DNA from 2 places in the Pseudomonas caspiana genome. Region 2 is predicted to be linked to the other one. Evidence: riboswitches for the same ligand, from Rfam matches in the RefSeq annotation. Region 2 holds a riboswitch; the other holds the start of a gene.

Region 1 (5,725 bases), 2.1 Mb from region 2:
TCCTACAGGTCTACTGTATGGCGCGCGACAGCGCCAGTAATGGCATATCGCTTCTTTAGTCCCATAGACACAGGCATACTCGGCGTTCATGCGGTTCCATGAAATGGATGTTGAGGATTTGCGCTATGTCGACGGTGCCTCGTTTTACCGATCATTACCGTAAAGCCGACCGCATCATGCTCGGGCTTTTGTGGCTATGTTTTGTCTACGCCTTGGGGCTGGCGACACTTCACTCGACTTTCGGCCAAGCCGTTCTGGTCGGTGGCGGCACTGCCCTCGGGATGACTGCGTTGTATCCCGTCCTGCGCGGTACTCGCTTGTTTCGCTGCCTGACGGGCGTGGCCCTGATGGTCATGTCCGGTCTGCACATCAATCAGACGCAAGGCCTCATCGAAGTCCACTTCGGTATTTTCGCGCTGTTGGCGGTGCTGACGTTCTACCGGGACTGGCTGCCCATTGTCGTGGCTGCCGCGACCATCGCTGTTCACCATCTACTCTTCCATGTGCTGCAGCATGCAGGTTATCCGGTTTACGTGATGCAGCATCACGGCGGTTGGGATGTGGTCTTCATCCATGCCGCCTATGTCGTCGCTGAAAGCGCTATCCTGATTTATCTCGCCATCCACAGCCATCGCGAAGCCAGCGAGAACCAGGATCTGCTGGACAAAATCCTTCAGGCCGCTGCGCGTCTGGATAAAAGAGCAGGCGTTACTGAAAGCCGCGCCGGCATGCACTCCTCCCAGCGCTTTGATGAATTCCTGGCGTTGATCACCAATACCGTGGGTGGCGTGATTCATGAAACCAGCGGTTTGAGCGACATGGGTCGCCAGCTGTCGGTCGCAGGCGAAACGCTGGACAAAGGCGCCCAGCAGCAACTGGCAGAAATCACTCGCATGGCTCACTCAATGCAAATGCTCACCACGGCACTGGATGACATCTCGCAACACGCCAGCGAAGCGCATCAGGGTGCCAACAAGGCCAATGAGCAATTGGTCAAAGGTCGCGAATCAGTCGACCAGGCCAGCAAGGACATCTCCAACCTGGAGTCGTCCATCAGCGGCGCCAACCAGAGCGTGCAATCGCTGGCAGAGCAGGCAGAAAAGATTGGCAAGGTGATCAACGTGATCCGCGAAATCGCCGAACAAACCAATTTGCTGGCGCTCAATGCCGCCATTGAGGCTGCCCGCGCGGGTGAGCAGGGCCGAGGGTTTGCCGTGGTTGCCGATGAAGTTCGCGGCCTGGCGCAGAAAACCGCAGGCTCGGTGGAAGAGATACGCCAGATCGTCGAATCATTGCAGAAGGAAAGCCGCACCGCTGCGGACTCGATGCGTAACAGCGGCGAAGAAGTCGAGCGCTGCGTCCAGGCTAGCCAAATGGGCTCCGAACTGTTGAAAAGCACCGTCGCCGATGTGCTGGAAATCCACCGGTTGAACGTGATGATCGCGGGCACCACCGAACAGCAATCCGCTGCATCGGTGGGCATCAATGATCGCCTGACAACCGTCCACGCCATTGCGCAGAACAATGCCACGGATGTCGTAACCCTTATTCAGTGCAGCGAAGACCTTTTGCCAATGGCTAACCGGCTTCAGGCGCTGGGCGCGGCGTTTGCGGTGAAGGGTTAAGGCCTTAACGGGTTGAACAGCAAACATTGGACTGTAGGAGCTCACCGAGGTTACGAGGCCAGCGATCGAGGAGTGTCAGACAAACCGCTATCGCTGGCCTCGTAACCTCGGTGAGCTCCTACAGGAATTGATACAAATCAGAAATCAAGCCGACAAGTGTTCGTACAAGATCGTCGCGCCCACCAGTATCAGCACCAAGCCGCCAATGATCTCGGCGCGCTTGCCGACCATCGTCCCCAGTACCCGGCCCAACATCACACCAATCGTCACCATGGTCATGGTAGCCAGACCGATTGCAGCGGCTGCGACGAGAATGTTCACGTCCACAAAAGCAAGGCCGACACCGACGGCAAGCGCGTCGATGCTGGTGGCAAAAGCAGTGACAGCGAGAATCAGGAACGAATGCTGACCGGCCTTTTCCTCTGGCTCTTCATCATCCTGCTTCACGCCGTTGTAGATCATGTGCAAGCCGAGAATCAGCAGCAGCGTAAAGGCGATCCAGTGATCCCAGCTTTCGACGAAGCTGCTCGCGGCATTACCGATGGCCCAGCCGATAACGGGCGTGATGGCTTCAATCACGCCGAAGATAAGACCGGTACGTAACGCTTCGATAAAGCGCGGTTTGTGCAGGCTGGAGCCTTTACCGATGGCCGCTGCGAAAGCGTCCGTGGACATGGCCAAGGCGACAAATATGAGGGAGATGGGGCTCACGGTTTACTTCCAGTCGGGCTATGAGTCAACGACACATCCACACGCCCGACTTTAGGCATGGATATGTCGCTGGTCTCGCCAACCAAAAGGTGCTCGTACCACGGCTGCTGCCGAGAATGTTGATACGAACGCTGCTGACGTCACTCAGCAGCAGGCTACTCCCCAACGAAGGTGGGCATCATACCCGTTCAGGGCATGAAAATATCGTCAAACGGTTCACAAGTTTCGGGGCGATACGCGATTTATCTGAGTAACCCTATTCCTGTGGGAGCTGGGCTTGCCCGCGATAAGGCTGGACGCGATTCACTTCAGATCGCATCCAGCCTTATCGCGGGCAAGCCCAGCTCCCACAAGGAATGCACTCCAATTCAAACCGTCATGTGAAGTTAATAACGTCACTGCACATTCCGATACAACATCAACCGCGCACTCTCATGCAGCCCCAGGGTCAGCGCTCGCAGGCGACTGAACTCCTCCGGGTGCCGCTCTGCAACATCCTCCAACGGAGTTGCCGAGGCCAGGTCATGCAGCGTCGGCGAGGTGCCGTCGTGTTCCATTTGCAGTAAAAAGTGCCGGGTGACACCACCGATCAACGGGAAAGTACCTTCGCGCAGCACCAACGGCACGACGCGCTCACCTTCAGGTGCAGGCTGCTGGATATCCCGGCCCATGGCACCGTTGCTGAACGGAATCCCTGCCATACCCGCCACGGTTGGCAACAAGTCCGCCAACCCGACCGCCTCCTCGACAACCTTCGTCCCTATCAGGCCTGGTGCGTGGATCAACATCGGCACGTTGTTGCTCTCCAGGCCCAATTGCTCAAATGCCGGAGGCATATGCGGGATCTGGCTGATACGGGTGTTGTGGTCGCCAAACAGAACAAAAATCGTGTTTTCGTAGTAACCGCCCGCCTTGGCCAGCTCCATCAGCCGCCCGATATTGAAGTCCAGCAAGCGCACTGCGTTGTATTGCTCCACGCTGCGCGAACCCGCTGCCTGCACTTGCTCGAGGCTCAGATTGCTGACTTCAAAACCGTCGTTTTCTTTAGGGATGGTAAACGGCCGGTGATTGCCTGCCGTCTGCAAATAGGCGAAAAACGGCTGATCCTTGGGCAGCGCGCGCAGGATTCGGTCGCTTTCCTTGAACAGATCCAGATCGGAAATCCCCCACACATCCACCACAGGCGAACGCCAGTCACGCTCGTCATACAGTCGAATGTCGACGATGCTGCGGCGGATCAGCGCGTTCATGTTGGCCCAACCAGAGTTGCCGCCAATCATGTACAGCTTCTCGTAACCCTTGAAATCGTTGATCAGCGTATTTTGCCGGGTCAGCATCGGGTGCCGGGTTGCGGTTTCCTGACGTGTAACGTCGGGAACCCCGGTAATGCTTGCCCACACGGTCTTGGCGGTTCCGGTAACCGGCACGTAGAAATGCCGAAAGAACCAGCTTTGCTCAGCCAGCCGATCCAGATTAGGGGTCGGATTGAGCGGGTTGCCATACGCCCCCACAGCACTGGTGCCCAAGGACTCAAGCATCACAAACACTACGTTCGGCGGCCGGGTAGCAGCCACGTTGTAAGGCTGCACGTCTTGCTGACGCTTGAAGTTCAGGCTTTGTGGGTCTGGTTTATCGACGCCCAGGTAATCAGCGACCACAGAATAATGGCGGCGTACTACCTCTTCGTCATAACGCGACTGCCCTACCTTGAGCGTGTCATAGAGGAACAGCACCGGATTCAAACCCAGCGCGGCGACCTGACTGTTTCCCGAGAAGAACGCGTCACTCCAACGCAGCGGGACCGGGTTCTCCAGATTGAGGTTTTCAACGCGACCCAGCAGCCCCAATAAAGTGGCCAACGTCACCAGTACTGCGCCAAATGCGGCAGACCAACGCGTGATCGGTTTGGCCTGGCGCTCAAGGGTAATCTGCTCCAGCCCGATGAACGCCGCGATTATCACCCCGATACCGGCGAGCCAACTGGCGGTGATCCACAGCACTGGATAGGTTTGCCAGAGCATGTCCCGGGAAATCTGCGCGTCGTCCAGATAGCGCATAACACTGGCGTTGATCCGCACACCCAGATACGCGTAATGACCAAAATCGACGATGTAGATCAGAGTGACCAGCGCCAATACAACGGCGAGGTACCCCCGCGCCAACCAGCGCAGCATCCTCACGCTCAGCAGATTCCAACGGGGGAACCACAACAGCACGACGAGGGGTAACGCCAACAGCAGGGCCAAACGTAAATCGAAGCGAAAGCCAATGCCCAGCGTCTGAGCGACGGTGGCGTCAGTGCTCAGGCTGGCAGGATCAACGCCGGAGAAGCCGAAGAAAAACACCAGCCGCAAAACACTCAGCAGCACCAAAAAAAGCACGGTCACGCCCAGCCAATACAGCAAGCGCCGTGATTGCAGCCAACCCATTTTCATCCCCTTGACTCTTACACTCACAAGCCCGAAACCGGCTTGCCGTTTGATAGTGTTGATGGCTGGCGACTGCGCCAGCGACGATAGATGCCACGCACGACCATCACCACCAGCGCCACACAGCAATACAACGCCAGCAACGGGTCGATCAGATAATCCCAATAGTTTTCCGAAGGCTTGCTACGCACTGCGAAGGCCAGTGTCGCGCCTGCCAACATCACGACGCCCAAGCCATTGCGCAGGTACAGCAAGCCGAAAGCGATGACTGCAACGGCAATGATCAGAGGGCGCGGATTAAAGCCCAAGCGATAAGGATCGCTATAGCTGAGGCCTAATGTGGCCGGATAGAGAACCAGTGCCAGCGCAGCAAAAACGATCACCACGACGGTGCCAGGTCGACCGACTCCAGGCAGTTTCACACCCAGACGCTGCAAGGTGAGCCAGACAAGGACGATCGCGGTCGTGATCGCCAGATCGTCGGTAAAGCTGCGCACGTACGCCGCCAGCGAAAGACCATTGATACTGACAAAACCCAGCACTGAAGCACTCGCCAGAATGATCAGGCGCCACTTCAGGTTAGCGACCCAAGAAGCCGCCACGATGAACAACGTCAGGCTGAAAAACAGATGAGCTTGCCACAGAGACATCACAGTAATTGCTCCGCCAGCCAGGCTTCATTGAAGCTGACGTGTTTGATAAAGGTGTTATTCCACGAATAAACCAAGTGGTAGAGACCGTCGGGGCTGCGGATGAAGTACGGATACTCATACTCAAAGTCGCAGCCTTGAGGCGAGCACACACGCTGATCGAGATTGCTCAGGAACTTTTCCTCAAGCGGATGACGGCGCACGCCGCTGGAGGCGCGGAAACCTTCGCCGATGATTTCCTTGTAGGCATCAAAGGAAAACGGATTGCCCAGCGGATCGGGCGACTTATCCAGATCGATCAGCGAGGTCC
Region 2 (5,725 bases):
CTTCTGGCAAACACATTGCAAACTTATGAACTGGCTAAACTCCTGGAGCTCACCGAGATTACGAGGTGAGCTCCAGATCGAATGTCTGCCACGCGACAATTGCATCTCTAGCTGTATCAATGACTCTCAGTCAGCGCCAGCTTCAAGCCCAAAGCAACCAGCACGCCACCCATGGCCCGATCAAACCAGTGCCCCATGCGCGCAAAGCCTGCGCGTACGCGCTCTTGGCTAAACAGGCGCGCCACCATGCAAAACCACAGCCCCGTCGCGACCGCCAGGTACACGCCATAACCGGCCTGCACCCACAGCGGCGTGTGCGGGTTGATAACTACGGTGAACAACGACAGGAAAAACAGCGTTGCCTTGGGATTCAAGCCGTTCGTGATGAAGCCGCTAGTAAACGCGCCACGAGCCGTGCGCTCACCCGCTGCAACGTTGACCGGTGCATCGCTGGCACTGGCTGGCTTAGCCCGCAGCGCTTTGAAGCCGATGTAAAGCAGGTAAGCCGCAGCGGCCCACTTGAGCGCGTTGAACAAAACGATCGATTGCGAAACGATCAAGCCAATCCCGAGCAGCGAATAGCCAACATGTAAAAAGATCGCCGTGCCCACGCCCATGGCGGTATAGGTGCCCGCTTTGCGCCCATGAGCAACGCTTTCCCGCACAACCACCGCGAAATCGGGGCCAGGGCTGGCGACAGCGAGCAAGTGAATCAAGGCAACGGTGAGAAACTCGGCCCAGTACATGATGGTTCTCCGAAAAATAAGCTGGCAAAAGTTAAGCCGGCCAAAAATGTAAGCAAGCGTTTCGCTCTGTTAGGCTAGCCACATTAAGCCTTCAATGCGTCCATTAACAGGTACAGCTGATGAGCAATCACGGTAAGGCAGTTTTTCTCGACTACACGTCTTTGGATCTGGGCGATCTGGACTTCAGCGCGCTGCGTGAATGCTTCAGTGAACTGACGCTGCACACCAGCACCAGCGCAGATCAGGTGATCGAACGCTTGCAGGGTGCGCAGGTGGCTATCAGCAACAAGATCGTGATCGATTCCGACACGTTCGCGGCATGCCCCGACCTCAAGCTGGTGCTGGTGACTGCCACCGGCACAAATAACATCGACCTGGCCGCAGCCCGTCATCACGGCGTTACCGTATGCAACTGCCAAGGCTACGGCACCCCGTCGGTGGCCCAACATACCTTGATGCTGCTGTTGGCACTGGCGACGAGCCTGCCGGATTACCAGCAAGCAGTGCAGCAAGGCCAGTGGCAGAAGTCGAAACAGTTCTGCCTGCTGGACTTTCCTATCGTGGAGCTGGAAGGCAAGACATTGGGCCTGCTGGGTCACGGGGAACTGGGGGGTGCCGTTGCAAAACTGGCCGAAGCCTTCGGCATGCGTGTCTTGTTGGGACAAATCCCTGGCCGCCCTGCCCGCCCGGATCGTTTGCCACTTGAAGAGCTTCTGCCACAGGTCGATGCCCTGACCTTGCATTGTCCGCTCAACGACGACACCCGCGACATGCTCGGCGCCCACGAACTGAGTCTGCTCAAGCCACACGCCTATGTGATCAACACCGCTCGCGGCGGGCTGATCAACGAGCAAGCGCTGGCCGATGCGCTGCGTAAGGGTCACTTGGGCGGTGCTGCTACCGACGTGCTCACGGTTGAACCACCCAGCGCAGGTAATCCGCTGCTGGCAGGCGACATTCCGCGCCTGATCATTACGCCTCACAGTGCCTGGGGGGCTCGCGAAGCACGCCAGCGGATCGTCAGCCAGGTGACTGAAAATGCTCTGGGGTTCTTTGCAGGCGAGCCGGTTCGAGTGGTGAGTTAGGCCGCAGCGCCCGCTACGACGCATGTCATACGCAAGACCTGCAGGAGCGCACGAGCACCGCGAGGCCGCGTTGCTCGTGCGCTCCTGCAGGATGCATTTCAATTCACGGGATAGCACCGCCGTTGTCGGCTTCAAACTGTTAGACTCCGCGCTTTTTCGAGGAGCCCACCATGGACCCGCGCAGTGAAGTGTTACTCCGTCAGGCCGAGTTGTTTCAGGGCTCCCTGCTGCTGGCGGGTCTGCCTGCTGACGATTTGCTTGGACGTTTGCCGCAAGCTCATGGCTGGTGCTGGCATGCTGGTGATCAAGCCGCGCTGGATGCTCGCTTCGAAGGTCGTACCCATTTCGGCGTGAATGTCTCAGAGCAGCCGTTTGACAGCGCGGTGCTGTTCCTGCCAAAAGCGCGTGACCTGACCAACTACGCGCTCAACGCCCTGGCCTCTCGACTGGCAGGCCGTGAATTGTTTCTGGTAGGCGAAAAACGCAGTGGTATCGAAGCCGCCGCGAAACAACTGTCCCCGTTTGGCCGTGCCCGCAAGCTGGACAGCGCCCGCCACTGCCAGCTCTGGCAAGTCACCGTCGAGCAGGCGCCCGAGGCTCTTGAGCTGGAAAGCCTTGCCCAGCATTACGAAATCGAAATGGAAGACGGTCCGTTGAAGGTCGTCAGCCTGCCCGGCGTGTTCAGCCACGGGCGCCTCGATCGTGGCTCAGCGCTACTCCTGCAACATATTGACAAACTACCCAGCGGCAATTTGCTCGACTTCGGTTGTGGCGCTGGCGTGCTGGGGGCTGCGGTAAAACGTCGCTACCCGCATAACAACGTAATCATGCTCGATGTCGATGCTTTCGCCACTGCCAGCACGCGCCTGACCCTTGCTGCGAACGGGCTTGAGGCCGAAGTTCTGACCGGCGACGGTATCGACGCTGCACCCATGGGCCTAAGCACTATTTTGAGCAATCCACCGTTTCATGTCGGGGTTCATACCGACTACAAGGCAACGGAAAACCTACTGAGAAAAGCACGCCAACATCTGAAATCAGGTGGCGAACTTCGGCTAGTCGCCAATAGCTTCCTGAAGTACCAACCCATAATCGAAGAGCATTTTGGCGTGTGTGCGATCAAGGCTGAAGGTAACGGCTTCAGAATCTACCGCGCCAAGCGGGCTTGAAAATAAGCACTTGCCCAAAGCGAAAGCTGAAGGCAGAATCCGCTCCGTCCTAGGGGAGTAGTCTCCCACGAGCGCCACGCTCGTCCGGTACGCATCAACATACTTGGTCCTCAGACCATGGTGCGTACGACCCCGAATCCGCTCAGACGGATCGGTGGTTTGACAAGACCTATGACACGAACACCTTACCCGGGGCGGGGAGGCTGTACGTGTCATAGCCGTGTCGACCCGCCCCTTAGGAAAACCTGATGCTGGAATCCTTGTTGGTCCCCACCGCTGTAGTCGCGCTTGCCGAGATCGGTGACAAGACCCAACTCCTTGCCCTCATTCTGGCAGCTCGCTTTCGCAAGCCATGGCCAATCATTGCGGGCATCGTCGCCGCAACCCTGGCTAACCACGCCGCCGCGGGCGCTGTTGGTGCCTGGTTCAGCAGCTTCTTCTCCGACGCCACCTTGCACTGGATTCTTGCTGCGAGTTTCACCGCGACCGCTTTGTGGACTCTGGTCCCGGACAAGATGGATGACGACGAGGCCAACACCGCACGCAAGTTCGGCCCGTTCATGACCACTCTGATCGCGTTTTTTATTGCGGAAATCGGTGACAAGACACAGATCGCCACGGTCATGCTCGCCGCGCAATATTCTTATCTGTGGCTAGTGATTATCGGCACCACGGTAGGTATGTTGCTGGCCAACGTTCCGGTGGTGCTGGCAGGTAATTTCGCCGCCGAAAAACTTCCTCTGACCTTGATACGCCGCCTGGCTGCGAGCGCTTTCTTCGTGCTTGCCCTGGTAGCGGTTTACAAGGCAATGCAGGTGAGTGGCTGGGTATAAGACGAACCTGTAGGGGTGAACTTGTTCGCGCCACGGAGTGACCTACACAACTACATATTTCTGTAGGAGCGCATGAGCAACGCGAGGCCGCGATAACGGTGTATCAGGCAGGACGCTATCGCTGACTCGCGCTGCTCGTGAGCTCCTACAGGGACCTGCGTTGTATCAGGACTTAGGGGCGGCGTTGTACAACGGCATCACCTTGGGAATCGCTGCCTGCAATGAAGCAATACGGCTCTCCGAAGCAGGGTGAGTGCTCATGAATTCAGGCTGTGAGCCGCCGGAGTTCTCGGTCATTTTCTGCCATAACGTGATAGCAGCGTTCGGGTTGTAACCGGCACGTGCCGCCAGCTCCAGGCCAAGCAGGTCAGCTTCATTTTCGTTGCTGCGGCTGTTAGGCAAGGTCAGGCTGTAATTAACTACGGTATCGGCCAGCGCCATGCTGTCCTGCCCCAACCCCAGAATGGCGCCCGCCCCTTGTTTGGCCATGGCCACACCATAGGCCTTGGACATCGACTCACGCCCATGCTCGCGCAAGGCATGAGCAATTTCATGGCCCATCACCGCAGCGATTTCGTCGTCTGTGAGCTTCAGTTTATCGATCAGGCCGGTGTAGAAAATGATCTTGCCGCCAGGTCCGCAGTTGGCGTTCAACTCATCACTTTTGATCAGGTTCACTTCCCACTGCCACTGCGCGGAATCCGGACGCAGTTTAGGTGCCTGACCGATCAGCCGGTCGGCAATCGCATGCACGCGCTTGGCATTGGCACTCGTGGTATCCAGGACACCCTTGGTCGAAGCCTCGCCCACCGTTTCTTTATAGGATTGGGCATACATCTGATTGACCTCATCGGTCGAGAGCATGCTGAACATGTATTGCTTGCGCTCTACACCGACCGAATCGCCGCTGGTGGTGTTCACGGCCTGACAGCCGCCGAGCAGCAAGGCTGCGCTCAAGGCACATAGAGCAAATTTCTGACGCATGATGGATCTCCCTCTGAACATGGCGCTCATCCTAGGCGGTGAACGATGGATGCGCCAGATGCTGGCTGACAGCCAAGTTTGTCCGCCTGGTCACACATTGGTTCCTGTAGGCGTGCAAAGGTGATAGGCGACGTGGAAGCGGCTTTAGTCAGGAAAGCAGCAGTCTGACGACACACTTTTAGTGACTGTAACCGCCTCTTCCCGGCTAAAGCCGGTCCCACGATCACAACGGCGTCAGACACTCAGGCGCGTTAAGCTTGGGATCATTGATCAGATTCGCCAGCGGGCGCTCGCGGAGCGCGGTTTGCGGGGCGGCGAGCAGAGCTTGCAAGGTCGGCAACGGCGTATCGGCAGCCAACCAGTCCTTTTGCCCTTGCGCGTCGAGAATCAACGGCCGCCGCTGACTGGCCGCTAGCTGGGTAACGACCGCAACGCTCAGATACGTGTGGCCTTGCACCGGATAAGCCTCCCAGATCGCTGCAAAAAACAGCGCCGAACCCTCCCCCGGCGTCAGCCAGAATGGTCGCTTGCGCGTGGTGCCGCGCCATTCATAAAAGCCATTGGCGGGTAGCAGGCAACGGCGTAAGCGAAAGGCCTCACGAAACATCGGCTGCTCGGCCAACGTCTCGGCGCGGGCATGCGCCGGTGTACGGGAAAGATCGGTCAACCAGGGCGGGGTCAACCCCCAGCGCGCACGGGCCAACTCAAGATCGCCTTCAGTCCCGGCGACCGCACGCAGCATAAGCACCGAGTCGGCTGGCGAAATATTCCATTGCGCCTGTTGGTCCGCCGGAAAACCGGGCAAAGCCGCAAAAGCGGGCGTCCAACGAAACAGCGCATAACGTCCACACATGGGGCAGTAAGACTCTTTTGGATGTATCAATCATTAGAAACAGGATGCATGTCCG

Evidence for each region. A riboswitch is a leader RNA that binds a small molecule or an ion and turns the genes downstream of it on or off. The one in region 2 is predicted to bind manganese.
Region 1: another riboswitch for manganese. It lies ahead of mntP (manganese efflux pump MntP); the one in region 2 lies ahead of ABRP31_RS04280 (TMEM165/GDT1 family protein).

What each region holds. Positions count from the first base shown of each region.
Region 1 covers NZ_CP167995.1:5,107,517-5,113,241, forward strand. Annotated here, with positions in the region: gene ABRP31_RS23190 (methyl-accepting chemotaxis protein) at 126-1,625, shown strand; gene mntP (manganese efflux pump MntP) at 1,770-2,336, opposite strand; yybP-ykoY riboswitch at 2,343-2,512, opposite strand; gene ABRP31_RS23200 (LTA synthase family protein) at 2,732-4,765, opposite strand; gene ABRP31_RS23205 (hypothetical protein) at 4,789-5,418, opposite strand; gene ABRP31_RS23210 (sialidase family protein) at 5,415-5,725, opposite strand, start outside.
Region 2 covers NZ_CP167995.1:945,241-950,965, reverse strand. Annotated here, with positions in the region: gene ABRP31_RS04295 (LysE family transporter) at 117-746, opposite strand; gene ABRP31_RS04290 (2-hydroxyacid dehydrogenase) at 866-1,831, shown strand; gene ABRP31_RS04285 (class I SAM-dependent methyltransferase) at 2,002-3,000, shown strand; yybP-ykoY riboswitch at 3,041-3,160, shown strand; gene ABRP31_RS04280 (TMEM165/GDT1 family protein) at 3,249-3,833, shown strand; gene ABRP31_RS04275 (M48 family metallopeptidase) at 3,999-4,817, opposite strand; gene ABRP31_RS04270 (SOS response-associated peptidase) at 5,041-5,670, opposite strand.